Regions from separate parts of the Streptomyces sp. NBC_01275 genome, predicted to be linked through region 1. Evidence: riboswitches for the same ligand, from Rfam matches in the RefSeq annotation. Region 1 holds a riboswitch; each other region holds the start of a gene.
The links. A riboswitch is a leader RNA that binds a small molecule or an ion and turns the genes downstream of it on or off. The one in region 1 is predicted to bind cobalamin.

Region 1 (10,133 bases):
GACAGGGCGGCGGTGGGTGCCGGGCTGCGTGAGGGCCGCCGCGTCGGTGGGCGTCCGGCTTCGCGGAAGGACAGCCGGCCTCGGCGGGGGTGACCGGGTTCGGTCCCGCGGTGGCGGCGGTGTACGCACAGGTTCGGGGGACGTGCGGATGGGGTGCCTGCCTGGGCTAACCCGGTCCGTCGGTGCCGTCGCCGCGCCAACTGCGTTGCCGGGGCGTCCGGTTCGTCCGGTCACCCTGGCGATCCCCGGCGCTGTGGCCTGCGCGGTCGCCGTGATCGGCGTGATCGCGAGCCACCGCTTCCATCGCGTCCGCGAGTCGGTCGAGTACCGCGGCCACTTGTTCGTCGGTGATCGTCAGCGGCGGAAGCAGGCGTACGACGCTCGCGTGGCGGCCGCCGAGTTCGACGATCAGGCCGCGCCGCAGGCACTCCCGCTGGACGGCGACGGCCAGTTCCGGGGCGGCAGGGTACGGGCCATGGGCAGAGTGAGCGGTGTGAGCGGCGAACGCCGGGGAGCCGTTGCTTCCGTGATCCGTACGAGGAGGGCTCAGGGGGGTGGTTCCGCCCACCCCGGCATGCCTTGCCGAAGCTCCCGCCGGGCCCTCATCGCCGTATCTGATGCCTCCGTGTCCGATCGGCTCGCCGAAGCCGTTTCCGCGCTTCCCCGTCGGGTCCACCATCTCGATGCCGATCATCAGCCCGCGTCCCCGGACGTCTCCGATGCACGGGAAGCCCTCCGCGAGGTGGCGGAGGCGGCGCAGCAGATGGGCTCCGAGGGTGGCCGCACGGTCGGCGAGGCCGTTCTCGCGGACGTAGGCGAGGGTGGCCGTGCCGGCGGCCATGGCGAGTTGGTTGCCGCGGAAGGTGCCCGCGTGGGCGCCGGGTTCCCAGACGTCGAGGTCGTCGCGGTAGACGACGACGGCCAGGGGCAGGCTGCCGCCGATGGCCTTGGACAGGACCATCACATCGGGGGTGATCCCGCTGTGTTCCACGGCCCAGAAGGCACCGGTCCGGCCGACGCCCGTCTGGACCTCGTCGGCGATCAGCGGGATGGAGCGGTCGGCCGTGATCTGCCGCATGCGGCGCGTCCAGGCGTCCGGTGCGGGGATCACCCCGCCCTCCCCCTGCACGGGTTCGAGGATCATCCCGGCAGGCTCCCGTACGCCCGACTTGGGGTCGTCGAGGAGGGATTCGGTCCAGCGGGCGGCGAGTTCGGCGCCGCGCTCGCCTCCGATGCCGAACGGACAGCGGTAGTCCTGCGGGTACGGCAGACGCGCCACTCGTACGTCGAAGGCGCCGCCGGAGGCTTCGAGGGAGCCGGCGGTCATGCCGTGGTAGGCGCCGGTGAACGCCAGGACGCCCGTACGACCGGTGGCGGCTCGGACCAGTTTGAGCGCCGCCTCCACGGCGTCCGTGCCGGCCGGTCCGCAGAACTGCACGCGCGCGTGGTCGGCGAGGCCGGACGGCAGGGTGCGGAACAGTTCGGTGATGAAGGCGTCCTTGACGGGGGTCGCGAGGTCGAGGACGTGAAGGGGCGCGCCCGAGTCGAGAACCTTGCGGATGGCCTCCAGTACCACGGGGTGGTTGTGGCCGAGCGCGAGCGTGCCGGCGCCGGAGAGACAGTCGAGGTAACGACGGCCGTCCGCGCCCTCGATGGTCAGTCCGCGGGCCCGTACCGGCACGATGGGCAGGGCCCGCGCATAGGTACGGGCGGCGGACTCGCGGGACGACTGGCGTCGCAGGATGCCCTCGTGCGCGGGACGTCGGCCCGTCGGGACTCCGACGACTGCGGCGGCGGTCCCGGCAACGGGCACACCGGTGGAACGGCCCTCGGAGGCCTCCTTGGGCACAGGCTCGGTCACGGCACGACTCCTGTTCTCCCGCTGGGGAGGGCCGGACGCAGACAGCAGACCCCCCACCGCTACCAACCGCCGAGCGCCGACCGGGTTACGGGTTGTCCCAAACCTGGTCACGGGTTGTCTCGAGATCGCGCACCAGGAGTCCGCGCCTTGGCTTCGAGTGCGGTTCGATTCGCAGCGTCGCCGCATGACCACAGCTCGGCAGAAGACGGAATCGGGCTTCGGAGCCCGGAGTACGGCGTCGGGGGTCACATCCCCCCGGCAGGAGCAGATCGACGCCGGATGCATCGTGGAGCCCTGGAGCGGGGGCGACCTCACGGGCGGGGCTCGCGACCATGCGACGGATCCCGAGCAGGCGGCGCGGCTGTGGCGGCTTTCAGTCGGACTCACCGGCATGGACGCCTTCGCCGCGACGTCCTGAGCAGGGTCCGACGCTGCGAGGATGACTCGATGAGAGCCGAGACCGCCTACCACGGTGAGATGGGCGAGCAGTTCGCCGCCAACGCCACGGACAGCGCCTACAACGCGCACACCGATCGCCCGGCCATGCTGAGGCTGGCCGGTGACGTGAACGGATCACGGGTGCTGGACCTTGGATGCGGAGCGGGCCACTACGCCGCCGAACTGCTGGATCGAGGCGCCTCACAGGTCGTCGGCGTCGAGGCCGGCGAAAGCCTGCTGCGCGTCGCGCGGGAGCGGCTCGGAGACGGCGCGGTCCTGCACCACCACGATCTGGAGGAGCCGCTGGTCTTTCTGGAGGACCGGTCGTTCGATCTGGCGGTGATGGCCCTCGTCTATCACCACATCGACGCACGCGGGGAGTTGCTCGCCGAGATTCGGCGCGTTCTGCGGCCCGGCGGCACCCTGCTCGTCTCCACGACCCACCCCACCAGTGACTGGAACTACGTGGGTGGTTCCTACTTCGCCGATGGTCGCGTCGAGCTTCCGTTCGGTGAGGGATTCGCCGTCAGGTACTGGCGGATGACGCTGGAGGGGTTCCTCGGTGAACTGCTCGGCGCCGGGTTCGTGTTGGAGGAGCTGGTGGAGCCGCGGGCCACGGAGGAGGCTCGGCTGATCGATCCGCGTCGATACGACAAGACCCACAACTCCCCGGTGTTCCTGGCCGTCAGGCTCCGTCGGCCATGAAGCCGTCAAGTCCGTCGGCCGTGAGGGAGCGGTCCTCGCGCTCCCCGCTCTTCCCGCGTCTCCCGCCCTCCGCGCGCTCCCCCCTCTTCCCGCACTCCCCATCCTCCTTGCCCACCCCATCCTCCTTGCCCACCCCATCCTCCCCGCGCCTCCCGCCCGTCCTCCGCACGAACCGAATCACCGGATGGCCGGGTTCGTGGGTCACCTCGGCGTGGACGCCGTAGACCTTCTTGATGAGGGCCGGGGTGAGGATGTCGGCGGGGGCGCCCTCGGCGACGGTGTGGCCGGTGTCGAGGACGAGGAGGCGGTCGCAGTACATCGCGGCGAGGTTGAGGTCGTGCAGGGCGATCACGGTGGTGACGGGGAGGTCGGCGATCAGGTCGAGCAGGTCCAACTGGTGCTGGATGTCCAGGTGGTTGGTCGGCTCGTCGAGCAGGAGTTCGCGGGGTTCCTGGGCGAGGGCGCGGGCGATCTGGGCGCGTTGGCGTTCGCCGCCGGAGAGGGTGTGCCAGGACTGGGCGGCCCGTTCGGTCAGCCCGGTGCGTTCCAGGGCCTCGGCGACGGCGCGGGCGTCGGCGGCCGACGCCGGTGACCAGGCGCGTCGGTGGGGGATGCGGCCGAGGGCGACGACGTCGCGGACGGTCAGTTCGGTCTGGGTGTGGGTGTGCTGCTCGACGGTGGCGATACGGCGGGCGGTGGCACGGCGGCCGACCTCGGGCAGGGGCCGGCCGTCCAGGGTGACGACTCCGGCCGAGGTGGCCAGGACGCCGGCGAGCAGGCGCAGCAACGTCGACTTGCCGGAGCCGTTGGGGCCGAGCAGGCCGACGGTCTCGCCGGGGCGCAGGACGAGGGTGGCACCGTCGACGATGAGCCGGCCGTCGGTGCGGCGACCGACCCGGTCCGCGCGCAGGCCGCTGTCCGGGCAGGGGGCGCTCATGTCTTCCACCGGCCTCGATGGAGCACGACCACGAACGCCGGTACGCCGATCAGGGACGTCACCACGCCCACCGGCACCTCCTGCGGATCGACGACGGTGCGGGCGAGGGTGTCCACCCAGACCAGGAAGACGGCTCCGGTCAGTGCCGTGACGGGCAGCAACCGGGCGTGCCCGGAGCCGGTGAGCGCGCGGGTGACGTGCGGCAGGACCAGGCCGACGAAGCCGATCGCCCCGGCGCAGCTGACGAGGACGGCGGTGAGCAGCGCCGTGGCGCAGAGCAGGATCAGGCGGGCGCGGGAGACGTTCACGCCGAGGCCGGCGGCCGCCTCCTCGCCGAAGGCGAACGCGTCCAGGGTGGTGGCGTATCCGAGGCAGACGACGAGGACGACGGCCAGGGCCGGTGCGCACAGCAGCACCTGGCCCCAGTCGGCCCCCGAAAGCGAGCCGAGCAGCCAGAACAGCACGCCCTTGGTGGTCTCGGCGTCCGCCGAGGTCAGCACTATGAAGGAGGTCAGCGCGGAGAAGAGCTGCATGGCCGCCACCCCGGACAGCACCACCCGGTCCATGCTCGCGCCGAGGCTGTGGCTGAGCAGCATGACCAGGCCGAAGGAGAGCAGCGCGCCGACGAACGCGCCCGCCGACAGCGACAGGGCCCCACCGCCGACGCCGAGCACCACGACGGCGACCGCGCCCGTGGAGGCCCCGGAGGAGACGCCGAGCACGAACGGGTCGGCGAGCGGGTTGCGCAGCAGGGACTGCATGACCGCGCCGCACAGCGCGAGCCCGGCGCCGCAGACTGCGGCCAGCAGCGTCCGGGGCATCCGCAGGTTCCAGACGATGCCGTCCCGCAGCGGGGCGAGTGTGCTCTCGCCGCCGCCGAGGTGGGAGGCGACCGACGCCCACACGTCGGCGGTGGAGATGTCGGCGGGGCCGATGGTCACGGCGGCGGCCACGGAGAGGGCCAGTGCCGCGAGCCCGCCGCCCGTCAGCAGCAGGCTGCGCGGGCTCACTTGGCGAGTCCGAGGTCGCGCAGGCCGGCGGCGACCTGCTCGATCCCTTCGACGGTGCGGATGGAGGGGTTCAGCGCCTGGCCGCTGAGCAGGATGTACCGCTTCTTCCTGACGGCGGTGAGGTTGCGGGTGGCGGGGTTGGACTCCAGGAAGCCGATCTTGGCCTTGGCGGTCTCCGCGGTCTGGGACTTGCGGGTCAGGTCGCCGAGGACGATGACGTCGGGGTCGCGGTCGGCGACGGTCTCCCAGTTGATCTGGGGCCACTCGTCGTGAGTGTCGGAGAAGGCGTTCCGTGCGCCGACGGCCCGGGTGATCGCGCCGGGCGCGCCGCAGCAGCCGGCCAGGTAGGGCGACTGGGAGTTGGCGAACCAGTACATGAGGGAGGCATCGGAGGCGTCCAGGCCGTCGGTGGCCTTGCGCACCCGCTCCTTCAGCCGGGCGACGAGTGCGTCGCCGCGCGTCTCGACGCCCAGGGCGCGAGCCAGGTCGCGTATCTCGTCGTATACGGCGTCGAGGGTGAGCGGTGTGCTGCGCGAGCCGTCGCCGCCGCTGTCGTTGTCCTTGCCGGCGGCGCAGTCGGACGGGGAGACGTACGTGGGCACGCCCAGCTTCTCGAACTGCTCGCGGGTGGCGACGCCGCCCTTGCCGAGGGTGGAGACGAACGAGGAGGTGACGAAGTCGGGTTCGGCGTCGAGGACCTTCTCGAAGGAGGGGGCGTTGTCGGCGAGGCGCGGCACGGACGCGTTCGCCTTCTCCAGTCCCTTGAGCACCGGGTCGGTCCAGGTGGCGGTGCCGGCCATACGGTCGCCGAGGCCGAGGGAGAGCAGGATCTCCGTGGTGCCCTGGTTGAGGGAGACGACCCGCTGAGGGGCCGACTTCACAGTGACCTGGTGCCCGCAGTTGTCGAGGGTGAGCGGGAAGCCGGCGGCGGACGCCGCCGCCTCGCCGCCGGAACGGTCCCCGTCGGAACGGTCTCCGTCGGAGCCGCCGCACGCTGTCAGCAGCAGGACGGGCGCGAGGACGAGGACGGCGGTACGGCGGAGGGGGACGGGGACGGTACGCAGCACGGGCATGCCTTGCCTGTCGGGGCTCGATACGCGGAGCCTGGCCTACGGAGGTCCTCCTCGCTCGAAGCCGACTCGAAGCATGGTTCGCAGCAGGCCCGCAGCGGGAAGGCGCCAGCAGGTCTTCGGACTCGGGTTCGTCCGGACGGAGCGCCTTCCCGGCGCGTTGCACACCGGCTCCTTCGGCCGGCCCGCGTCGCTCCAGTGGCGTCGAGTGCCCCGCCCGTCCCCCTCACCGCTGCGCGTCAGTTCCGGATTCCCACCGGATTCCCTGGCCTCGGATGTGGCACGACTGGCCCCAACAAAGTATCAAGATCAACCATCGGCTCCCGTCATGGGGTTCACCGGTACACGGGTTCACAGGTACACGGGTTCACGGGTTCACGGGCAGGAAGGTCGTTGCCGGGGCATCTCCCGCCCTGCGGATGTTCCACACGTGCCCCTCCCGTGTCCCTCGTCACCATCCGAATGCCGGACGTGACCCGTCGTATCGCCGGACGGCCCCCTAGGCTGGCCGGTGCAGCTGGTTCGCCCCGTCCGCCAGGCGGGATGCGTCGCAAGAGGGAACCCGGTGGGAATCCGGGACTGCCCCGCAGCGGTGAGCGGGAACGACCGCCGTCTTACGCACTGGACCCGACGAACGGGGTCTGGGAAGCGACGGCCAGTAGGTGTCCTCCTCGGTGAACGACGAGGACGTGCCCGCGAGTCCGAAGACCTGCCAACTGCCCGTACGCGTACGACTCGCGCACGGACATCCCGGTGACCTCGTGGGCGGGTCGGCGTACATGTCAGGCGGACGACCGCGGCTTGCCGTGCGATGTCGTCTCCGCCCGATCCGTCACCCCGTCGCGCTCGCGTCCCGTCGCCGGGATCTCAGGGATTCATCTCGCGAAGGAGATCTCCGTGACCACCAAGCCCGCAGCCACGGCAGCACGGGCCACCGTGTACGGCTACCCCCGCCAGGGACGGAGCCGGGAACTGAAGAAGGCGATCGAGGGCTACTGGAAGGGCCGCGGCACCGCCGACGCCCTCCGGGCCACCGCCGCCGAACTGCGCCGCACGAACTGGCGGCAGCTGGCCGAGGCCGGCGTCGACGAGGTCCCGACCGGCGACTTCTCGTACTACGACCATGTCCTGGACACCACCGTCATGGTCGGCGCGATCCCCGCCCGCCACCGCGACGCCGTCGCCGCCGACCCGCTCGACGGGTACTTCGCGATGGCACGCGGCACGCAGGACGTCGCGCCGCTGGAGATGACCAAGTGGTTCGACACCAACTACCACTACCTGGTGCCCGAGTTGGGCCCGGACACGATCTTCACGGCCGACTCCGCCAAGCAGGTCGCCGAGTTGAAGGAGGCCCTCGCCCTCGGGCTGAGCGCCCGCCCGGTGCTGGTCGGCCCGGTCACCTACCTGCTGCTCGCCAAGCCCGCGCCCGGCGTGGCCGCTGACTTCGAGCCCCTGACCCTGCTCGACCGGCTGCTGCCCGTGTACGCCGAGGTCCTCGCCGATCTGCGCGCGGCCGGCGCCGAGTGGGTGCAGCTCGACGAGCCCGCCCTCGTCCAGGACCGTACCCCCGCCGAGCTGAACGCCACCGCCCGCGTCTACCGCGCCCTCGGCGCGCTCACCGACCGGCCGCGACTGCTGGTCGCCTCCTACTTCGACCGGCTCGGCGACGCGCTGCCCGTGCTCGCCAAAGCCCCCGTCGAGGGACTGGCGCTGGACTTCACGGAGTCGGCCGCCGCGAACCTGGACGCGCTCGCCGCCGTCGGCGGACTGCCCGGCAAACGCCTGGTCGCCGGTGTCGTCAACGGCCGCAACATCTGGGTGAACGACCTGGAGAAGTCCCTGGCCGTCCTCGGCACCCTGCTGGGTCTCGCCGCCCGGGTCGACGTGTCGGCGTCCTGCTCCCTGCTGCACGTGCCCCTCGACAGCGCGGCCGAACGGGACGTCGAGCCGCAGATCCTGCGCTGGCTGGCCTTCGCCCGGCAGAAGACCGCCGAGATCGTCACCCTCGCCAAGGGTTTGACCCTCGGCACCGGCGCGATCGCCGCCGAACTCGCCGCGAACCGGGCCGACCTCGCCTCCCGCGCGCACTCCCTCATCACCCGCGACCCGGCCGTCCGCGCCCGCACCGGCGCGGTCACCGAGACCGACGCCCGCCGTTCCCAGCCCTACGGCGAGCGGACCGCGGCCCAGCGCGCCCACCTGGGCCTGCCCCTGCTGCCGACCACCACCATCGGCTCCTTCCCGCAGACCGGCGAACTGCGCACCGCCCGTGCCGACCTGCGCGCGGGCCGGATCGACACGGCCGGCTACGAGGACCGCGTCAGGGCGGAGATCCAGGAGGTCGTCTCCTTCCAGGAGAAGGCCGGCCTGGACGTCCTGGTGCACGGCGAGCCCGAACGCAACGACATGGTCCAGTACTTCGCCGAGCAGCTCGTCGGCTACCTCGCCACGCAGCACGGCTGGGTCCAGTCCTACGGCACCCGTTACGTCCGCCCGCCGATCCTGGCCGGCGACATCTCCCGCCCCGAGCCGATGACGGTGCGCTGGACGACGTATGCCCAGTCGCTCACCGAGAAGCCGGTCAAGGGCATGCTCACCGGGCCCGTCACCATGCTCGCCTGGTCCTTCGTCCGCGACGACCAGCCCCTCGGCGACACCGCCCGCCAGGTCGCGCTCGCCCTGCGCGAGGAGGTGAACGACCTGGAGGCGGCCGGGACTTCGGTCATCCAGGTGGACGAACCCGCGCTGCGCGAGACGCTGCCGCTGCGCGCCGCCGACCACGCCGGCTATCTGGCCTGGGCCACGGAGGCGTTCCGGCTCAGCACCAGCGGGGTGCGGCCGGACACGCAGATCCACACGCACATGTGCTACGCCGAGTTCGGTGACATCGTGCAGGCGATCGACGACCTCGACGCGGACGTCATCAGCCTGGAGGCCGCCCGCTCGCACATGCAGGTCGCCCGCGAACTCGCCGCGCACGGCTACCCGCGGGAGGCCGGACCCGGCGTGTACGACATCCACTCCCCGCGTGTGCCGAGCGCCGGGGAGGCCGCCGCACTGCTCCGCACCGGTCTGGAGGCGATCCCCGCCGAGCGTCTGTGGGTCAACCCCGACTGCGGGCTGAAGACCCGCGGCTGGCCGGAGACCCGCGCGTCCCTGGAGAACCTGGTCGCCGCGGCCCGCACGGTCCGCGGCGAGCTGCCCGCCTCCTGACCCGGACGCCTCCGACGGGCCGGGGCGGCGGACGCCGTCCGCCCCGGCCCGCATCGCCGTGGTGGTTCAGGAGGCCAGGTCGCGGTGGCGGCGCAGCAGTTCCGCGAGCGCGCGGCGCAGGCAGTCGGCGTCGTTGCCCGCATCGGAATCCGACTGCGGCTCCGACTGCGACTGCGACTGCGAGTCCTGTGCACGGCAGTCCGTCGGGCTCCCGACCAGTCTCTCCAGGTCCTGGAGGAGCTGTTCGGTCCGTTTCGCCTGGTGGGCGAGGACGCGTACGCGGGCGCTCTGGCCGCCTATCTGGCGTCGGCTGGCGATCAGCCGCTCGTACTCCGCGACGGTGAGGGCGACCGCCTCACGGCCTCCGAGGGTGATGCGGCGCGGCTGGGGTCGTCCGGCCATCCCGTTCCTCCGCTCCTCGCCCGATGGTCCTCGTCTCATCGCTCGTTGTCGGGAGAACGCGAGAGGGCCCCCGGATGGTTCCGCGGGCCCTCTTTCGTGTGTCGGGTCATGTCAGTTGGGGGCTGCGACCGGCCGAGGTGCGGGGGCGGTCGCGGGCTTGGGGTTGAGCAGCCGTTCGGCCAACTCGCCGAAGACCAGCCCGAACCCGCCCCACAGGGTGACCTGCATGGCCAGCGCGGAGAGCCGGAACCGCCACAGCAGGGTCGCCGGGAAGTCCGCCGGCACCTCGTTGATCACCGGCAGGAACGCGTACGCCAGACCGATCGCCACCGCGAAGGCGGCCACCGCCGTGACGGTCGCGTACCAGGTGCCCAGCCTCGGCGCGAGCCTCCTGCCCAGCAGCGTCGCGGCGACCGCCAGGAGGATGCTGAGCAGCATCATCAGGAAGTAGAGCGTGGTGCGCTTGCCGATGGTGTCGGGGTCGCCGACCGAGG
Region 2 (10,133 bases), 5.1 Mb from region 1:
GCACGGTCGCCGCCAGGTGCAGCTTGGTGAGCGCCCCCTGAGGCCGTCGGGACCCGGTGGTCCGCCCATGCTCGGTCCGCGCCCGCGACCGCCGCCCGGCGGCCCCCTCACCGATCCCGGGCACACTCAGCACCTTCGTACGGAACGGCTCGGCGGCCCGTACGGCGGACTGCTCCCCGGCGCCGGAGGGCTGCGGCTCCCCGCCCTCGCCGGCCTCGGGCCGCGCGGCGGTGTCACCGCCCTCGGGGCCGTCGCCGTCGGACTGCGGCGGCTGCCCGCCGCCCCCGCCGGGCCCGTCGGGATCCGGATCCTCGTCGCCGTCGCTCTCGCTCTCGCCGGAGAACTCCTCCAGCGTCTCGTCCAGCTTGTCCTCGTCGAGCCCCGGCGCGTCGAACGGATTGCGCCGCCGCCGGTGCGGCAGCGCGAGCAGCGCCGCCTGCCGTACGTCCTCGGCGAGCACGTCGGTCCGCCCGGCCCAGGCGGCCAGCGCGACCGCGGTCCGCGCCATCACGATGTCGGCGCGCATGCCGTCCACCTCGAAGGCCGCACAGGTCGCCGCGATCTGCCGCAGCGCCCCGTCCCCGAGCCGCACGGACGGCAACAGCTCCCGCGCCGCCACGATCCGCGCCCGTACGGCGGACTCCTCGTCGGCCCACCTCTCGGCGAACCCCTCCGGATCGTCGTCGTAGGCGAGCCGTCGCCGCACGACCTCCACCCGCTGGTCGGGCTCCCGCGAGGCGGCGACCTCCACGGTCAGCCCGAACCGGTCGAGCAACTGCGGCCGCAGCTCGCCCTCTTCGGGATTCATGGTCCCGACGAGCAGGAAGCGGGCCGCATGCCGTACGGAGACGCCCTCGCGCTCGACGTAGGAGGCGCCCATCGCGGCCGCGTCCAGCAGCAGGTCGACGAGATGGTCGTGGAGCAGGTTGACCTCGTCGACGTACAGGATGCCCCGGTGCGCGTCGGCCAGCAGGCCCGGCTCGAAGGCCTTCACGCCCTCCGCGAGCGCCCGCTCGATGTCGAGCGCGCCGACCAGCCGGTCCTCGGACGCGCCGACCGGCAGCTCGACCATCCGGGCCGGCCGGGACTCGAACGCGCCCGGCTCGTGCGGCCCGTCCGGGCAGGCGGGGTCGGGTGAGCCGGGGTCGCACGAGAACCGGCACCCGGTGACGACGTCCAGCGTGGGCATCAGCGCCGAAAGCGCCCGCACGGCCGTCGACTTGGCGGTGCCCTTCTCACCGCGCACCAGCACACCGCCGACCGCCGGAGACACGGCGTTCAGCAGCAGCGCGAGCCGCAGATCGTCCTGGCCGACCACGGCCGTGAACGGGAACGGGGTACTCACTGGTCGCCCTCCAGATCGCCTTCGAGCTCCAGGTAGGTGGCGCGCAGACGCTCGAGCGTGTCCGCGTCCGGCTCGGCCCACAGCCCGCGGTCGGCGGCTTCGAGGAGCCGCTCGGTGATGCCCCGCAGCGCCCACGGGTTGGACTTCTTCATGAAGTCCCGGTTCTCCGGATCGAAGACGTACTCGGCGCTGAGCTTCTCGTACATCCAGTCGTCCACGACCCCGGCCGTCGCGTCGTACCCGAAGAGGTAGTCGACCGTCGCCGCCATCTCGAACGCGCCCTTGTAGCCGTGTCGGCGCATGGCCGCCATCCAGCGCGGGTTGACCACCCGCGCCCGGAACACGCGGTGCGTCTCCTCGCCGAGCGTGCGCGTCTTCACCTGGTCCGGCGTCGCCGAATCGCCCACGTACGCCTCGGGGTTGGCCCCCGTCAGATGCCGGACCATGGCGACCATGCCGCCGTGGTACTGGAAGTAGTCGTCGGCGTCGACGAGGTCGTGTTCGCGGGTGTCGACGTTCTTCGCCGCCACCGCGATCCGCTTGAACGCCGTCTCCATGTCCCCGCGCGCCGCCCGCCCCTCGAGCCCGCGCCCGTAGGCGTAGCCGCCCCAGACGGCGTACACCTCGGCCAGGTCCGCGTCCGAGCGCCAGTTCCGCGCGTCGATCAACGGCAGCAGCCCGGCCCCGTACGCCCCCGGCTTGGAGCCGAAGATACGGGCCGTCGCGCGCCGTCGGTCGCCGTGCTCGGCGGCGTCCTCGTCGACGTGGGCGCGCACGTAGTTCTGCTCGGCGCTCTCGTTCAGCTCGGCCACCGTCCGCACCGCGTCGTCGATCAACCCGACGACGTGCGGGAACGCGTCCCGGAAGAAGCCGGAGATGCGGACCGTGACGTCGATGCGGGGCCGGCCCAGCTCCTGCGGGGGGACCACCTCGAAGCCGGTGACCCGGCGTGAGGCGTCGTCCCACACCGGGCGGCAGCCCAGCAGCGCCAGGATCTCGGCGATGTCGTCGCCCTGGGTGCGCATCGCGGACGTGCCCCACACCGTCAGGCCGACGGACTTCGGGTACTCCCCGGTGTCCTGCAGATACCGCTGGACGAGGGAGTCCGCGAGCGCCTGGCCGACCTCCCAACTCAGCCGGGACGGAATGGCCTTGGGGTCCACCGAGTAGAAGTTGCGCCCGGTCGGGAGCACGTTCACCAGCCCGCGGGTCGGCGAGCCGGACGGGCCCGCCGGGACGTAACCGCCGTCCAGCGCCTTGAGGATGTGGTCGATCTCGTCGGTCGTCCTCGCCAGCCGCGGCACGACCTCCGTGCACGCGAACTCCAACACCGCGACGGCGTCCGGGAGTTCGGCCCCCACCACCTCGCGCACCAGCGCCGGGACGGCGGCCGTCTCCCAGCCCCGCCGCTCCATGCCCTCCGCGAACCGGCGGCACAGCTGCTCCAGCAGGTCGATCGCGTCGGCCGCCGAACGGGCCGGACCCTCGACCAGGTCGGTCAGCTCCACCGGCGCCTTCACCGGCGCGCCCGGCTCGGCGAGCAACTCCTTCTCGACCAGGCCGAAGTGCTCGGCGAGGCAGGCCCGCAGCCCCGGCAGCGCGTTCGCCGTGCCGCCCCACACCTGCGAGGCCCGCAGCACGGCCAGCACGAGGTTCACCCGCGCCTCGTCGACCGGACCGCCGCCGAGGATGTGCAGCCCGTCGCGGATCTGCACGTCCTTGATCTCGCACAGATAGCCGTCGATGTGCATGACGAACTCGTCGAAGGCGTCGTCGTCCGGCTGGTCGTCCACATGCAGGTCGTGGTGGAGCTCGGCGGCCTTCACCAGCGTCCAGATCTGCGCCCGCACGGCCGGCGCCTTGGTCGGGTCCAGGTCGGAGACGAGCGCGTACTCGTCGAGGAGCTGCTCCAGCTTGGCCAGGTCGCCGTAGGTGTCGGCGCGCGCCATCGGCGGCACCAGGTGGTCGACGACCGTGGCGTGTCCACGCCGCTTGGCCTGGGTGCCCTCGCCGGGGTCGTTGACGATGAACGGGTAGATCAGCGGCAGTTCGCCGAGGACGGCGTCCGGCGCGCACCCGCCGCTGAGCCCGAGTCCCTTGCCGGGCAGCCATTCCATCGTGCCGTGCTTGCCCATGTGGACGACGGCGTCCGCGCCGAAGGAGTGGTCCAGCCAGCGGTAGGCCGCCATGTAGTGGTGCGACGGCGGCATGTCGGGGTCGTGGTAGATCGCGATCGGGTTCTCGCCGAAGCCGCGCGGCGGCTGGATCATCACGACGACGTTCCCGAACTGGAGGGAGGCCAGCACGACGTCGTCGCCGTCCACGTACAGGTTGCCCGGCGGCTCGCCCCACGCCTGCAGCATCCCGTCCCGCAGCTCCGGGTCGAGCCGGTCGAACCAGGCCCGGTAGTCGGCGAGCGGCACGCGCGCGGGCGCGGCGGCCAGCTGCTCCTCCGTCAGCCATTCGACGTCGTGGCCACCGGCGTTGATGAGCCGGTGGATCAACTCGTCCCCGTTGTCGGGGTGTCCCTCGACGACGTATCCGGCGTCCCGCAGCGCGTCCAGCACCCGCACCGCGGAGGCCGGGGTGTCGAGTCCGACCGCGTTGCCGACCCGCGAGTGCTTGGTCGGGTAGGCGGTGAAGACGAGCGCCAGCTTCTTCTCGGCGTTCGGCTTGTGCTTCAACTGCGCGTGCCGTACGGCGATTCCGGCGACGCGTGCGGCCCGCTCGGGGTCGGCGACGTACACCGGGACGTCGTCCGGACCCTGCTCCTTGAAGGAGAAGGGGACCGTGATGAGCCGCCCGTCGAACTCGGGGATGGCGACCTGCATCGCCGCGTCCATGGGGGACACGGCCGCGTCGGAGTCCATCCAGGCCGCATGCGACGAGGTCAGGCAGAGTCCTTGCAGCACCGGCACGTCGAGGTCGGCGAGGGCGCCGATGTCCCAGGCCTCCTCGTCGCCGCCGGCCGAGGCCTGCGAGGCGTGCGTGCCGCCGGCGGCGAGGACGGTGGCGACGAGGGCGTCGGTCCTGCCGAGGATCTCGTACAGCCCGGAGTCCGCGCCGCGCAGCGAACCGCAGTACACGGGAAGGGCGTTGGCGCCCTTCGACTCGATCGCGTCGCACAGGGTGTCCACGAAGCCGGTGTTGCCGCTCAGCTCGTGGGCCCGGTAGAAGAGCACGCCGACGGTCGGCCGCCCGTCGACGACGGCACGCTCGCCGTGGACGCCGTACTCCGGCATCTGCTGCGGCTCCAGGAAGCCCTCGCCGGTCAGCAGCACGGTGTCGGACAGGAACCGGGCCAGCTCGGTGAGGTTGGCGGGACCGCCCTCGACGAGATAGCGCAGCGCCTCCGCCACGACACCGGCCGGCGCCGACGACTCGGCCATCAACTCCGCGTCCGGCACGGTCTCGCCGCCCAGCAGCACCGTCGGCACGCCCGACGCCTTCAGCGCGGCCAGCCCGTCCTCCCAGGCCCGCTTCCCGCCGAGCAGCCGTACGACGGCGAGGTCTGCGCCGTCGAGCAGCGCGGGCAGCTCCGTCGCGACGTCGACGCGGGTCGGGTTGCCGATCCGGTACGCGGCGCCGGAGGCGGCCCGGGCCGCCAGCAGATCCGTGTCGGCGGTCGACAACAACAACACTGTGCTCATGCGGGCGCTCCCGGTGGAATGAAAGGCAGTCCTTGCGGCGCGCCCGACTCGATGAGCCGCCAGAGCGCGTCGGTGTCCGCGTGCTGTTCGATCAGGTCGCCGAGCCGGTCGAGCTGCTCCTCGCGCAGCGCGGCGAACGAGGTGTCGGCGGCCGGCGTGAAACGGCGGCCCGCGGCGGCCGCGACCTCGCGCAGGAAAGCGCGCCGGAAGCCGTCCGACTCCAGCGAGCCGTGCCAGTGCGTGCCCCAGGTCTGTCCGACCCGGCAGCCGTCCAGGAAGGCGGCTCCGCCCAGGATCTCGGCGACCCCGTGGTGGATCTCGTACCCCTCGACGGCCTCGCCGAGGGCTTCCCCCACCGGCCGGGTGAGGGTCTTCTCCCGGGCGAACCGCACCCGGACCGGAAGGAGCCCCAGCCCTTCCACGTGCCCCTGCCGGCTCTCGACCTCGTCCTCGATGTGCTCGCCGAGGATCTGGAAGCCGCCGCAGACGCCGAGGATCGGCCGGCCCTCGGCGGCCCTGCGCATCAGGGCCTCGGCCAGGCCGCGTTCGCGCAGCCACTCCAGGGCCCGGACCGTGCCCCGGGTGCCGGGGACGACGACGAGGTCGGCGTCGGCGAGCTCCTCGGGCCGGTCCACGAACCGCACGACGACGCCGGGCTCGGCGGCCAGGGCGTCCACGTCGGTGAAGTTGGACAGGAGGGGGACCGCGCAGACGGCGACCCGCAGGACGTCCTCGCCGACGGGCGGGGAGACGTTCGACTCCCGCACGGTCCCGCGCAGCGACACCCGAAGCCCGTCCTCCTCGTCGATCCCGAGCCCGTGCCGGAACGGCAGCACGCCGTACGTCCGCCGTCCGGTGAGCCCGTGCAGCATGTCGAGCCCGGGTTCCAGGAGGCTGACGTCTCCCCGGAACTTGTTGACGAGGAACCCGGCGACCAGCTCCTGGTCCTCGGGGGAGAGAAGGGCGACCGTGCCGAAGAAGGAGGCGAAGACGCCCCCGCGGTCGATGTCGCCGACGACGAGCACGGGGAGCCGGGCGCCCCGCGCGATCCCCATGTTCACGATGTCGGTCCGCCGCAGGTTGATCTCGGCCGGGCTGCCCGCCCCCTCGCAGATCACCGCGTCATACGTGGCCCGCAGCTCGGCGAGAGACTCGAGAACGGTGTTGAGGAGTCTCTGCTGCCGCCCTCCGTGATAGCCGCGTGCGCTCATCTCCCCGACGGGCTTCCCGAGCAGCACGACCTGACTGCTCTGCTCGCCGCCGGGCTTGAGCAGCACGGGGTTCATCAGCGCGGTCGGCTCGATGCGGCAGGCCTGCGCCTGCATGGCCTGCGCCCGCCCGATCTCCGCGCCCTCCCGCGTCACGAACGAGTTGAGCGACATGTTCTGCGCCTTGAACGGCGCGACCTTCACCCCCTGCCGCACCAGCCACCGGCAGATCCCGGCCGTGACGACGCTCTTGCCGGCGTCGGAGGTGGTGCCGGCGACCAACAGCCCACCGCTCATGACGTACGCCCCTTCAGCCGGACCTTCGAGTCGAGGCGCGCGGCGACGGTGCGCGCGGCGACCGTGCGCGCGGCGACCGTGACGCCGAGCGCGAGCAGGCCGACGCGGCGGGAGAGCCGGGCGGCGCGTTCGATGTCGTGGACGACGACGGCGCGTCCCGCCGCCCCGTTGAGCACGGGCCGGTGCTCGACCCGGCCCCCGTACGACAGGGTCCCGCCCAGCCGTACCCCGAGCGCGCCCGCGAAGGACGCCTCCACGGGCCCGGCGTTGGGGCTGGGGTGCTTGCGGGCGTCGGCGCGCCAGGCCCGTACCGCACCTCGCGGATCGTCCCCGGCGACGGCCGCGAGGACGGCGGTCAGCCGCGCCCCCGGCCAGCCGGCGAGGTCGTCGAGGCGCGCGGACGCCCACCCGTAGCGTCGGTGACGGGCGGACCGGTGCCCGACCATGGCGTCCAGGGTGTTGACGGCCCGGAACCCGAGCAGCCCCGGCACCCCGGCCACCCCGCCCCACACCAGCGCGCCCACGACCGCGTCCGAGGTGTTCTCGGCGACGGACTCGACGACGGCGCGGGCGATCCCGTCGGCGTCCAGGGACTGCGGATCCCGCCCGCACAGATGCGGCAGCCGCGCCCGCGCCGTCTCGACGTCCCCCGCGTCGAGGGCCTGCCCGATGGCCCGGGCCTCGCGGGCGAGGGAGGTCCCGCCGACGACGGCCCAGGCGGCCGCGCCGGTGAGGGCGACGGAGGCGGCGGGGGAGGCGCGTACGACCCGGGCGGCGAGGGCCCCCAGGGTCACCGCGCCGCCGGCGCACACCGCGGTGTGCAGCGCGCCCCACCCGCGGTGGTCCCGCCACAGCACCCGCTCCACGGCGCCCGCGGCCCGGCCGAACGCGGCGACCGGATGTCCCCGGCGCGGATCGCCCAGGAGCAGGTCGCAGAGGAGGCCGGCGGCGGCGCCGTACGCGTAGACGCGATCGGCACGCACCGGGTCAGCCGACGGTGGGGGCGGGGGCGGGGGCGGGGTGCGAGCCGGGACTGGTCCTCGAACGGCAGCCGAGCATGGCGATATGTCCTCACTCAGGGTGTCCACGCCCTGGTTCGACGAGACCGGCGGTGAGAGTTCCTGGCTCCCGGGGCTTTCTACCCCGGTGACAGTGGCGGGACCGCACCGGATTCACACCGGTTTCCTCTCCAGCCGCCGTACATGGCTCCGGCAGTCCACCACGGGCCCGGAAGGGCCGTCAACTTGCTGTTGACCTGCGAGGCTGGAGTGTGCTGAGCCCCACACAGGGGTGGTTCGCGAGGCCACGAAAGAGGGGTGCGGGACGGCGATCCGTCCCGCACCCCTCAGTGCTCGAGATGACCCGTCAGGCCACGATCAGCGAGATCCCGTACGCCACCGCCGCCGCGCACGCCGCGAAGCAGGCGTACGCGCCGGTCACCGCGAGGGCGGCCGAGCCGCCCTGCTCGGCGGCGCGTTCCTGACGCGACAGGCCCATGATGCCGAGGGTGAACAGGGCGACGACGCCCACCGTGACCACGAGGCTGACGCCGAAGACGGAGCCCAGGGCTGCCCAGTCGATCTTCATACTGCTTCTCTTCCTTCGTACCGGGGGCGCGGGCTCAGACGGCCGCGGCCGGCGGGGCGGCGGGCGCTGCGGGAGCGGTCGACTCGGCGGCCGGGGACAGGATGGTGGCCGTCAGGTCGTCGGTGACCGTGCCCGTGGGCGGCGGGGTCACGGCCGCGATCGCCGTGGTGACCACACCCGGCGGCTCCTCGGCCTCGACGACGTTCGACGCGTCCACGACCTCGCGCCGGGAGATCTTCCAGATCGCCGCGCTGGAGGCGATCAGGAAGGCCGCGACGACGGCCGTGCCCCAGTCGCCGAGGTCCGTCACCGACTCGGCGAGCGCGCCCACCAGGGCCGCCGCCGGCAGCGTCAGCCCCCAGGCCACGAACATCCGGGTCGCCGTCGACCAGCGGACCACCCCGCCCTTGCGGCCGAGGCCCGCGCCCATCACCGAACCGGAGACGGAGTGCGTGGTGGAGAGGGAGAAGCCGAGGTGGGAGGAGGCCAGGATGACGGTCGCCGCACTGGTCTGGGCGGCGAAGCCCTGCTGCGGCTGAAGGTCGGTCAGGCCCTTGCCCATGGTGCGGATGATGCGCCAGCCGCCGAGGTAGGTGCCGAGCGCGATGGCCATGCCGGCCGAGAGGATGACCCAGGTGGGCGGGTCGGAGTCGGGGGCCACGGCGCCGCCGGCGACCAGGGCGAGGGTGATGATGCCCATCGTCTTCTGCGCGTCGTTGGTGCCGTGGGCGAGGGAGACCAGGCCGGCCGAGGCGATCTGGCCCGTGCGGTAGCCCTTCGCCGCAGCCTTGCCGTCGGCCTTCTTGCCGAGGGTGTAGGAGAGGCGGGTGGCGAGCATCGCCGCCACGCCCGCGACGATCGGGGCCGCGATCGCCGGGATCAGGACCTTGGTGACCAGCACGTCACCGTGGACCGCGCCGGTGCCGGCCGAGGCGATGGTCGCGCCGATCAGACCGCCCATCAGGGCGTGCGAGGAGCTGGAGGGCAGACCCACCAGCCAGGTCAGCAGGTTCCAGAGGATCGCGCCGACGAGGGCGGCGAAGATGACCTCGGGACGGATGCCGGTCTCGTCGACGAGACCCTTGGAGATCGTGTTGGCGACCTCCACCGAGAGAAAGGCGCCCACAAGGTTGAGCACGGCGGACATGGCCACCGCGACCTTGGGCTTGAGCGCACCGGTCGAGATGGTCGTGGCCATCGCGTTGGCGGTGTCATGAAAACCGTTCGTGAAATCGAACGCGAGTGCGGTGATTACCACAATCGCGAGGATCAGCGAGAAGTTTTCCATTTACCCAGGCAATCGTTCGAGGTCATTGGTTGGTTGACCGTAGGCAACCTGGGTGAACGGAAGATGAACTGGGGCGGGCTTCGCGGTGTCTTGATGAAGGGTTTGACGCCACGCCCGGATCGGCGGCCCGGCGGCGGCCCAACTGCCGCACGGCTAGGCGCCCCGGGCGAACCTCGCCAGCTGTCCCGCGGAGCCGTTGAAGAGATTCTGGTCACCCGGCAGACCGCCCCTGTCGGCGTACTGCCAGAAGGTCCACGACGACCAACCGGCGGGCAGCGTCCCGGCGTCCGCCGACCCGTGGCGGGCGATCCACAGCGCGTGGTCTGCGGCGAAGGCGCCGCTGCCGCCCGTGCAGGCGTTCCACCAGTGGGTGGTCGTGTAGATCACCGGGCGGCGGCCGGTGAGCCGGTTCACCTCGTCGCTGAACGCCCTGATCCAGGCCACCGTCCCCGCCCTGCTCAGGCCGTAGCACGGACGCCGCGCGTCGTACGGGTTGTACTCGACGTCCAGCGCGGGCGGCAGCGTCCTGCCGTCGGCGCTCCAGCCGCCCCCGTTGTGTACGAAGAACGCCGCCTGCGCCTCGCCCGGGCCCTGGTCCGGGCGCGCGAAGTGGTACGCGCCGCGTACCAGTCCGGCGGCTCCGGCGCCGTCGAACTGCGGGCCGAAGTACGGGTTGCGGTAGGCGGTGGACTCGGTCGCCTTGACGTAGACGAACGTGGCCCCGGCGGCCTTCGCCGCCTCCCAGTCGACGGCCCTCT
Region 3 (10,133 bases), 690 kb from region 1:
TGTACACGGCGTACACCTTCGTCGCCGTGCCGGCGGCGATCTACGCGGCGGGCGCGGCGGGCTTCTTCGCGGTCCCGTACACGATCCTCGTCTACCCGCTGATCTTCACGTTCCTGCCCCGCCTGTGGTCGGTGTCGCACAAGCACGGGTACGTGACGACGTCGGACTTCGTACGCGGACGCTGGGGGTCGAAGGGGCTGTCGCTGGCGGTCGCCGTCACCGGCATCCTCGCGACCATGCCGTACATCGCGCTCCAACTGGTCGGCATCCAGGCCGTGCTCGACGTGATGGGCGTCGGCGGCGGCGAGGACACGAACTGGTTCGTGAAGGACCTGCCGCTGCTGATCGCCTTCGGCGTGCTGGCGGCGTACACCTACTCGTCGGGGCTGCGGGCCCCCGCGCTGATCGCGTTCGTGAAGGACACGCTGATCTACATCGTCATCGCGGTGGCGATCATCTACATCCCGATCAAGCTCGGCGGGTTCGACGACATCTTCGCCAAGGCGGGCGAGGCGTTCAGCCAGACCAACCCGGCGACCGGGAAGCCGCGCGGCGCGCTCGCCCCGGCCGAGCCGGGCCAGTGGACGTACGCCACGCTGGCGCTGGGCTCCGCGCTCGCGCTCTTCATGTACCCGCACTCCATCACGGCGACGCTGTCGTCCAGGAGCCGTGAGGTGATCCGCCGCAACACCACGATCCTGCCGCTGTACTCCCTCATGCTCGGCCTGCTGGCCCTGCTGGGGTTCATGGCGATCGCGGCCGGGGTCAAGGTCACCAACGGGCAGCTGGCGATCCCGCAGCTGTTCGAGGACATGTTCCCGGACTGGTTCGCGGGCGTGGCCTTCGCCGCGATCGGCATCGGCGCGCTCGTCCCGGCCGCCATCATGTCGATCGCTGCCGCGAATCTCTTCACCCGCAACATCTACAAGGACTTCATCAAGCCGGACGCCACGCCGGCGCAGGAGACCAAGGTCTCCAAGCTGGTCTCGCTCCTGGTGAAGGTGGGCGCGCTGGCCTTCGTCCTCACCATGGACAAGACGGTCGCCATCAACTTCCAGCTGCTGGGCGGCATCTGGATCCTGCAGACCTTCCCGGCCCTGGTCGGCGGCCTCTTCACCCGCTGGTTCCACCGCTGGGCGCTGCTCGCCGGCTGGGCGGTCGGCATGATCTACGGCACGGTCGCCGCGTACGGCGTGGCCTCCCCGACCCAGAAGCACTTCGGCGGCTCGTCGAAGGAGATCCCCGGCCTCGGAGAGATCGGCTACATCGGCCTGACGGCGTTCCTCCTCAACGTCGCCGTCACCGTGGTCCTCACCTTCGCCCTGAAGGCGGCGAAGGCCCCCGAGGGCATCGACGAGACCCGCCCGGAGGACTACACGGCGGACGCGGGCGACCCCGGCGTCCAGGCGGACCTGCCCCCGGCGACCGCGGGAGCCTCGCACTGACCATCCGCATGCACTCCTTCCGCACGCACTGACCATCCGCATGCACTGACCATCCGCACGCGATCACGGGCCGCCGGGGAGAACCCGGCGGCCCGTCGTCGTGCCCGTCCGGCACACTCGGTCCCATGGACATCGTCATCCGGCGGGCAGCGCCCGACGAGTACCCGGCCCTGGGCGAGATCACCGCCCAGGCCTATCTCGAGGACGGGCTCCTCGACTTCGGCGAGAGCGACGAGTACCTCGGCGAACTGAGGAACGTCGCCCGGCGGGCGGCCGCCGCCGAGGTCCTGGTCGCCGTGGCGGGCGACGCCCTCCTCGGCGGGGTCGCCTTCGTCTCCTCGGGCGGCCCCATGGCGGACATCGCCCGCTCCGGCGAGGCCGAGATCCGGATGCTCGCGGTCGCGCGCGAGGCCCGTGGCAGAGGCGCCGGCGAGGCCCTCGTACGCGCATGCCTCGACCGCGCACGGGCCACGGCGGGCTGCACGGCCGTCGTTCTGTCGACCCAGCGCACCATGCGCACCGCCCACCGCATCTACGAACGCCTCGGCTTCGTCCGTACGCCAGAGCGGGACTGGAATCCCTTGCCGCAGCTGGACGACATCACTCTCCTCGCCTACCAGTTGACGCTCTGAAACCGGCGCGACACAACATCTGGGGGTGGCACGACAGCCCGGCACAAGATGTATGCTCGTGCTCGCTGTCGCCGCAGGGGAATCCGGTGCAAATCCGGAACTGTCCCGCAACGGTGTACTTGCGTGCATCTGCACGCTTGTGTCAGTCCGAGGACCTGCCGACAGCACGCGCCCGGCCCATCCGGTCCGGGTGCTCTGACGTCCGGGCCTCGTGGAGTGGGCCGGTGGACGCGACGCCCCGCGCGCTCGTGTGCTGCCCCCTGCCCTCCGCCAGGCCCGCTGCCGAGCGAGGGAGAGCCCCACGTGACCATCGCGCCAGCCGAACCGGCTTCAGTCACCCAGCTGGAGACCGACGGTCCCGGTACCGCGCTGCTGCGGACCCTGACCGAGCTGACCGCCGACCTCCCCGACGCGGACCCCGGCCGGGTCGCCGCCGCCGCCCTGCGGGGACGGTCCGCGCGGGCGGACGAGTCGGAGCTGCGCGAGCTGGCCACGGAGGCGGCCGCCGGTCTGATCTCCGACGACCCCGCGTACTCGAAGCTGGCCGCCCGGCTGCTGACGATCAGCGTCGCCGCCGAGGCCGCCTCCCAGGGCGTCACGTCGTTCACGCAGTCCGTCGCCGTCGGCCACCGCGAGGGCCTGATCGCCGACCGCACCGCCGACTTCGTCCGGCTGCACGCGGCCCGCCTCGACGCCCTGGTGGACCCGCTGGCCGACGACCGCTTCGGCTACTTCGGCCTGCGCACCCTGCACAGCCGCTACCTCCTGCGCCACCCCCTCACCCGCAAGGTCGTCGAGACGCCCCAGCACTTCCTGCTGCGCGTCGCCTCCGGCCTCGCGGAAGACGACACGTCACGCGCTCTGGACGAGGTCGCGGCCCTCTACCGGCTCATGAGCCGCCTCGACTACCTCCCGTCCTCCCCCACCCTCTTCAACTCCGGCACCCGGCACCCCCAGATGTCGTCCTGCTACCTCCTCGACTCCCCGCTGGACGAGCTGGACTCCATCTACGACCGCTACCACCAGGTCGCCCGCCTCTCCAAGCACGCCGGCGGCATCGGTCTGTCGTACTCCCGGATCCGCAGCCGCGGTTCGCTGATCCGCGGCACGAACGGGCACTCCAACGGCATCGTGCCGTTCCTGAAGACGCTGGACGCCTCGGTCGCCGCCGTGAACCAGGGCGGTCGGCGCAAGGGCGCGGCCGCGGTCTACCTGGAGACCTGGCACTCCGACATCGAGGAGTTCCTGGAGCTGCGCGACAACACCGGCGAGGACGCCCGCCGTACGCACAACCTGAACCTCGCGCACTGGATCCCGGACGAGTTCATGCGGCGGGTGAACGCGGACGAGCAGTGGTCGCTGTTCTCGCCGTCGGACGTGCCCGAGCTGGTCGACCTGTGGGGCGCGGAGTTCGAGGCCGCCTACCGCAAGGCCGAGGCCGACGGGCTCGCGAAGAAGACCATCGCCGCCCGCGACCTCTACGGCCGGATGATGCGCACCCTCGCGCAGACCGGCAACGGCTGGATGACCTTCAAGGACGCGGCCAACCGCACCGCCAACCAGACGGCCGAGCCCGGTCACGTCGTCCACTCCTCCAACCTCTGCACGGAGATCCTGGAGGTCACCGACGACGGGGAGACGGCGGTCTGCAACCTGGGTTCGGTGAACCTCGGCGCGTTCGTCGACACGACGACCGGCGACATCGACTGGGAGCGGCTGGACGAGACCGTCCGCACGGCCGTCACCTTCCTCGACCGGGTCGTCGACATCAACTTCTACCCGACCGAGCAGGCGGGCCGCTCCAACGCCCGCTGGCGGCCGGTGGGCCTGGGCGCGATGGGCCTGCAGGACGTCTTCTTCAAGCTGCGGCTGCCCTTCGACTCCGCCGAGGCCAAGGCCCTGTCCACCCGGATCGCCGAGCGCATCATGCTCGCCGCGTACGAGGCCTCCGCCGACCTGGCCGAGCGCAACGGCCCGCTGCCGGCCTGGGAGAAGACCCGGACGGCCAGGGGCGTGCTGCACCCGGACCACTACGGCGTCGAGTTCACCTGGCCGGAGCGCTGGGCGGCCCTGCGCGCGCGCATCGCGAACACCGGCATGCGCAACTCCCTGCTGCTCGCCATCGCGCCCACCGCCACCATCGCCTCCATCGCGGGCGTCTACGAGTGCATCGAGCCGCAGGTGTCCAACCTGTTCAAGCGCGAGACGCTGTCCGGGGAGTTCCTCCAGGTCAACTCGTACCTGGTGAACGACCTCAAGGACCTCGGCGTCTGGGACGCGCGCACCCGGGAGGCGCTGCGCGAGTCCAACGGCTCGGTGCAGGAGTTCGCCTGGATCCCGGCGGAGGTCCGCGCCCTGTACCGCACGGCGTGGGAGATCCCGCAGCGCGGCCTGATCGACATGGCCGCCGCCCGCACCCCGTACCTGGACCAGGCGCAGTCCCTGAACCTGTTCCTGGAGACGCCGACCATCGGCAAGCTCTCCTCGATGTACTCGTACGCCTGGAAGTCGGGCCTGAAGACCACGTACTACCTGCGCTCCCGCCCGGCGACCCGCATCGCCCGCGCCGCCCAGGCCCAGGCGCAGCCCGAGAAGACCATCCCCCTGCAGCAGGCGACCTCCGAAGAGGCCGTCGCCTGCTCCCTTGAGAACCCCGAGTCCTGCGAGGCCTGCCAGTAATGTCCAGCGAAGCCAAAGCTGCGTCTGCCAAGAACCTGCTCGACCCGGGCTTCGAGCTCACCCTGCGCCCGATGCGCTACCCGGACTTCTACGAGCGCTACCGGGACGCCATCAAGAACACCTGGACCGTGGAGGAGGTCGACCTCCACTCGGACGTCACCGACCTGGCGAAGCTGTCCGAGGGCGAGCAGCACATGATCGGCCGGCTGGTCGCGTTCTTCGCGACGGGCGACTCGATCGTGGCGAACAACCTCGTGCTGACGCTGTACAAGCACATCAACTCCCCGGAGGCGCGCCTGTATCTGTCGCGTCAGCTGTTCGAGGAGGCCGTGCACGTCCAGTTCTATCTGACGCTGCTGGACACGTACCTGCCCGACCCGGAGGACCGCGCCGCCGCCTTCGACGCCGTGGAGAACATCCCCTCCATCCGCGAGAAGGCCGAGTTCTGCTTCAAGTGGATCAACGAGGTCGAGAAGCTGGACCGGCTGGAGACCCAGGCCGACCGCCGCCGCTTCCTGCTCAACCTGATCTGCTTCGCCGCGTGCATCGAGGGCCTGTTCTTCTACGGCGCTTTCGCCTACGTCTACTGGTTCCGCAGCCGGGGTCTGCTGCACGGCCTCGCCACCGGCACCAACTGGGTGTTCCGGGACGAGACCATGCACATGTCCTTCGCGTTCGAGGTCGTCGACACCGTCCGCAAGGAGGAGCCGGAGCTCTTCGACGACCAGCTCCAGCAGCAGGTCACCGACATGCTCAAGGAGGCCGTCGAGGCCGAGCTGCAGTTCGGCCGGGACCTGTGCGGCGAGGGGCTGCCGGGCATGAACACCGAGTCGATGCGGCAGTACCTGGAGTGCGTCGCCGACCAGCGGCTGCAGCGGCTCGGCTTCGCGCCGGTCTACGGCTCGGAGAACCCGTTCTCCTTCATGGAGCTGCAGGGCGTTCAGGAGCTGACCAACTTCTTCGAGCGCCGTCCTTCGGCGTACCAGGTCGCGGTGGAGGGCACCGTCGACTTGGACGAGGACTTCTGAGTCACCGTCCTCGAAGCCTTCAGCTGACGGTCGATCCGGCGCTCGTGGAGAAGTCCCACGAGCGCCGGAGCCGTGAGGAGGAGGAAGAAGGCCAGGAAGGCCGCGTATCCGGTGAGTGCGTTCATGAGGTTCATGAGGTAAGCCTCGTACTTGCTCGACACTCCTGACAGTGGCAGTACTGCCGTACACCTTCAAATTCCTGCCACTCCTCGGGCACACTGGCGTCATGCTGAACAACGTGGCCGTGATCCTGCTCGACGGTGTGCACCCCTTCGAGCTGGGGGTCGTCTGCGAGGTCTTCGGGATCGACCGCAGCGACGAGGGGCTGCCGGTCTACGACTTCGCGGTCGCCTCGGCGGAGGGGCCGACGCTGACCACGCACGCGGGCTTCAGCGTGAGCACCGAGCACGGGCTGGAGCGGCTGGAGAGCGCCGATCTGATCGCCGTGCCGGCCGGGGACACGTACGGGCAGCGGGAGTTCCCGCCCGAGCTGCTCGACGCGCTGCGCCGGGCGGTGGACCGGGGGACGCGGGTGCTCAGCGTCTGTTCCGGGGTGTTCGTGCTGGGCGCGGCGGGGCTGCTGGACGGGCGGCGCTGCGCGGTGCACTGGCGGCACGCCCAGCAGCTGGCCCGGCAGTATCCGCGTACGACCGTCGAACCGGACGTGCTCTACGTCGACGAGGACCCGGTGATCACCTCGGCCGGCACGGCCGCCGGCATCGACGCCTGTCTGCACCTCGTCCGCAAGGAGCAGGGCCCCGAGGTCGCCAACGGGATCGCCCGGCGGATGGTCGTGCCGCCGCACCGGGACGGTGGCCAGGCCCAGTACATCAAGCGGCCGCTGCCCCCGTCGCCGTGCGACACGGTCGGCGAGGTGCTGGTGTGGATGGAACGGCACCTCGACCAGGAGGTCACCGTCGAACAGCTCGCCGCCCGCGCCCACATGTCCCCGCGCACCTTCGCCCGCCGCTTCCAGCAGGAGACCGGCACCACCCCTTACCGCTGGCTGCTGCGCCAGCGGGTGCTGATGGCGCAGCACCTGCTGGAGGCGACGGACGAGACGATGGACGCGATCGCCTGGCGTACCGGTTTCGGCACGGCGAGCGCCCTGCGCCATCAGTTCGTACGGGCCCTGGACACGACGCCGAACGCCTACCGGCGCACGTTCCGGGGGCCGCAGGCCGTCGCCTGAGCCCCTCCTTGAGCACCTTGCCCGCGTCTCACCCGGGTATCGCCCGCAGCTTCAGCCGGCGCGGCCGGAGCGTGATGCCGATATGCGTCCGGGGGTCGGAGCCGGGCGCTTCCTCGAAGCGGAACGCGGCCGCCACCACCGCGGTGATCAGCGTGAGCTCGGCCATCGAGAAGTGGTCGCTCGGGCACTTCCGGTTGCCGACGCCGAACGGGGTCATGGCGTACTTGGGCACCTCCTTGGAGCGGTCCGGGAGCCAGCGGTCGGGGTCGAACTCCTCGTGCCGCTCGTACGACCGCGGATCGCGCTGGACCGCGTACGGGCTGTAGACGATGTCGGCGTCGGCGGGAATGCGGTAACCCCCGAGCTCGGTGTCGGCCACCGCACGCCGGGTCAATATCCATACGGCCGGATACAGCCGCATGGTCTCGACCACGACATTGGCGGTGTGCCGCAGCTTTCGGACGTCGTCGAATGCGACCGGCCGGTCGCCGACGACGTTATTCACCTCCTCGCGGATCTTGTCCACCTGATCCGGGTGCTCGGTGAGGACGTGGAGCAGCGACATGACCACAGAGCCGGCTGTTTCGCTGCCCGGGGTGAGTATCGCGATGACCTGGTCGTGGATCTCCTGTTCCCCGATCGGGTCGCCATTGTCGTCCTTCGCCTCCAGCAAAGCTGTCAGCAAATCGTCCGGTTTTTGACCGGATGCCCTGCGGTCGGCGACGATCTCGTCCACGAGCCGGTGCAGATCGGCCAGCGCCCGGTTGAATTCACGGTTGGCCGGAATCGGTACCCGATAAAGCGGACCGAGAGGGACCACCATGCGCTGGTACATACCGGCGAACAGGGTGGCGAGCGCGGAGGTGATGCGCTCGGACCGGGCGTCCATGTAGCTGCCGCGCATCAGACAGCGGGCGGAGATGCGCACGGACACCCGGAAGGACTCCGCGGTGACGTCGAGGACCTCGCCCCGGGTCCAGCGCTCGACGAGCGCGTGCGCCTCCTCCTCCATGATCGCCCCGTAGCCGGGGATGGCGTCGAGCCGGAAGGCGGGCTGGATGGTGCGCCGCTGGCGTCGGTGCAGTGCGCCGTTGGCCGTGGCCACGCCCTGCTTGCCGAGCAGGCTCTCCAGGGACTCCCACAGGGGTCCGGCGATGATGTAGTCGGGGCTGAGGGCGAGTGCCCCCACGAGCTCCGGCGCGGTGACGGCGTACACCGTCTTGGGGCCGAGCCTGAGACGGACCACGTCGCCGTGGTCGCGCAGCCGGGACAGGAAGGCCAGCGGGTCGCGGGCCAGCCGCCAGCCGTGGCCGAGCAGCGGAACTCCGCCACCGGCGAGCGGCGGCTCACGCAGCTCGGGCGTTTCGGGCGTCGCGGGCTTCACGGATTCGACGGTCATTTCTCACCTGCCGCTTCGTTGTTGACGTACGGGGGCGTGGACCGGTCGTCCCAGCTGTCGACCATGTAACGGCCGGACTCGTGGTGGAACCAGTAGACGGAACTGAACCAGTTCCGCATATTCGCGAGGCAGGCCCTTACGGCGACGCCGAGCTCATTTCCGTGGACCGTCCCGTCGGTCAGCCGGTCGGCGAGCCTCAGGACATCCTTTTCGACGGCGAGGAACTCGGTTATGCATTCCTCGACGCGCCGCCTGAGTTCATCGACCGCCTCTTCCAGAGTCAATCCCTCATGGGCGATGAGGCTGATTCCGAGATTGTGCACCTCGTCGCCCGCCAATTCCTTGGGAAGCGAGCAGAGGTCGTTGTACAGGGCGGCGAATTCCTGGCTCAGGAGGGCCGCCCGCCGATAGGCCGGATGTTTCCGCACCGAATTCGGGAGTTCGCGTCCCGCGCTCGGCTCCAGCAGATCGGTCCAGATCCAGTGCGCGAAGGTGAGCCGACGCAGTGCGAGGTATTCCTCGACGCCCGGTATCCGCCCTGCGACACGGTTGCGGAATTCCCGGTCGTACGCCTCGATCACCCGGTGGAAGTGCCGGGCGAACCGCGTGTTCCAGGTGCCGGGAAGGAAGGAGTACAGCCGGCCCACGCTGTCCGCCAACCCGGCTACCAGTGGATCCCTGTGACGCAGGTGGTCCGTCGGTGAGTCCAGGGCCGCATGCAAGCGGAACCTGAGCTGCCGCCATGCGCCGGTCCGGCCGTGCACGACGTCGCGGTCGTGCCGGTCGTCCCAGACGAAGAACCATGCGCTGTAGTCGGCGATGGCCTGTAGGACCTCGTCGGGTGCGCCGAGGTAGTAGCCCGCCATCAAGTCGGTGTAGCACAAGCCGTCGGCATATTCTGCGACCTTGTGTGCCGGCATGAGCCGCTTTTCCAGCAGCCAGGAACGTGTGCTGTCCTGCAACCGAGGCCAATACGGATGCAGTTGCCGGGGAAACGCCGTCTCGATGACCGGGAGAGAGAGCGAGGGCGGGACCGCGGGAGCGGTCACCGTCACTGTGGTGCTGCATGTGGTGCTGTATGGGAAAGCTGGCACGAACAACCCCTCTCAGCCTCCAGTGGGCACACGCCCCTCCCGCCGTGCCGGGCGTGCGCCGTTGCGTATCCCCGCACTTCCCATTCAGCCCTACAACTGACCGTTCTGGGAACGGATTTGCTTCATTCACTACCCCAACATGCCGAGATTCCCTCCCTGCATGACTGGTTATGGATCAGCAGATGTGCGTAAGCGATCGAACGTCCGACGGACATACGAACGACGCCCGGCCGGAGGGTCCGGCCGGGCGTCGTCGGTGGATGCGGGGATACGGCGGTCAGTCGTTGGCGACCACGGGGTAGCGGGGCTCGTTCTCGGCCATCTGCCGCAGGGCGTCCTTCCGTTCGCGCTTGGAAAGACGGTCGATGTAGAGGTACCCGTAGAGGTGATCGGTCTCGTGCTGCAAACACCGAGCGAAGTATCCGGTGCCGCGCACCTTGATCGGGTTGCCCTTCTCGTCCTGCCCGGTCACCTCGGCGTAGTCGGGGCGGGCGAGCGGCGCGTACGCGGTGGGCACCGACAGACAGCCCTCGTTGCTGTCGTCCAACCGGCGCTTGTCGGCGGGCAGTTCGACGAGCTTGGGGTTGCAGACGACGCCGGTGTGCCGGGCGCCCTCGTCGTCGGGGCAGTCGTAGACGAAGACCTTCAGATCGACGCCGATCTG

Region 2: linked by a shared signal. The riboswitch ahead of OG562_RS08650 (cobalamin biosynthesis protein) and the one ahead of OG562_RS31775 (ABC transporter substrate-binding protein) in region 1 are both predicted to bind cobalamin.
Region 3: linked by a shared signal. The riboswitch ahead of OG562_RS28725 (ribonucleoside-diphosphate reductase subunit alpha) and the one ahead of OG562_RS31775 (ABC transporter substrate-binding protein) in region 1 are both predicted to bind cobalamin.

What each region holds. Positions count from the first base shown of each region.
Region 1 covers NZ_JAPEOZ010000001.1:7,145,995-7,156,127, reverse strand. The annotation lists gene OG562_RS31800 (diaminobutyrate--2-oxoglutarate transaminase family protein) at 167-1,813, opposite strand; gene OG562_RS31795 (hypothetical protein) at 2,046-2,279, shown strand; gene OG562_RS31790 (class I SAM-dependent methyltransferase) at 2,309-3,004, shown strand; partial or broken gene OG562_RS31785 (ABC transporter ATP-binding protein) at 3,165-3,941, opposite strand; gene OG562_RS31780 (iron ABC transporter permease) at 3,938-4,951, opposite strand; gene OG562_RS31775 (ABC transporter substrate-binding protein) at 4,948-6,024, opposite strand; cobalamin riboswitch at 6,114-6,327, opposite strand; cobalamin riboswitch at 6,523-6,753, shown strand; gene metE (5-methyltetrahydropteroyltriglutamate--homocysteine S-methyltransferase) at 6,919-9,237, shown strand; gene OG562_RS31765 (hypothetical protein) at 9,304-9,639, opposite strand; gene OG562_RS31760 (CbtA family protein) at 9,751-10,133, opposite strand, start outside.
Region 2 covers NZ_JAPEOZ010000001.1:2,013,328-2,023,460, reverse strand. The annotation lists gene OG562_RS08665 (putative cobaltochelatase) at 1-1,345, opposite strand, end outside; gene cobN (cobaltochelatase subunit CobN) at 1,342-4,995, opposite strand; gene OG562_RS08655 (cobyric acid synthase) at 4,992-6,500, opposite strand; gene OG562_RS08650 (cobalamin biosynthesis protein) at 6,497-7,483, opposite strand; cobalamin riboswitch at 7,595-7,737, opposite strand; gene OG562_RS08645 (hypothetical protein) at 7,866-8,087, opposite strand; gene OG562_RS08640 (inorganic phosphate transporter) at 8,122-9,375, opposite strand; gene OG562_RS08635 (lysozyme) at 9,529-10,133, opposite strand, start outside.
Region 3 covers NZ_JAPEOZ010000001.1:6,451,916-6,462,048, reverse strand. The annotation lists gene mctP (monocarboxylate uptake permease MctP) at 1-1,445, shown strand, start outside; gene OG562_RS28730 (GNAT family N-acetyltransferase) at 1,571-2,077, shown strand; cobalamin riboswitch at 2,113-2,255, shown strand; gene OG562_RS28725 (ribonucleoside-diphosphate reductase subunit alpha) at 2,381-4,756, shown strand; gene OG562_RS28720 (ribonucleotide-diphosphate reductase subunit beta) at 4,756-5,784, shown strand; gene OG562_RS28715 (GlxA family transcriptional regulator) at 6,011-6,976, shown strand; gene OG562_RS28710 (cytochrome P450) at 7,005-8,375, opposite strand; gene cyc1 (epi-isozizaene synthase) at 8,372-9,424, opposite strand; gene def (peptide deformylase) at 9,747-10,133, opposite strand, start outside.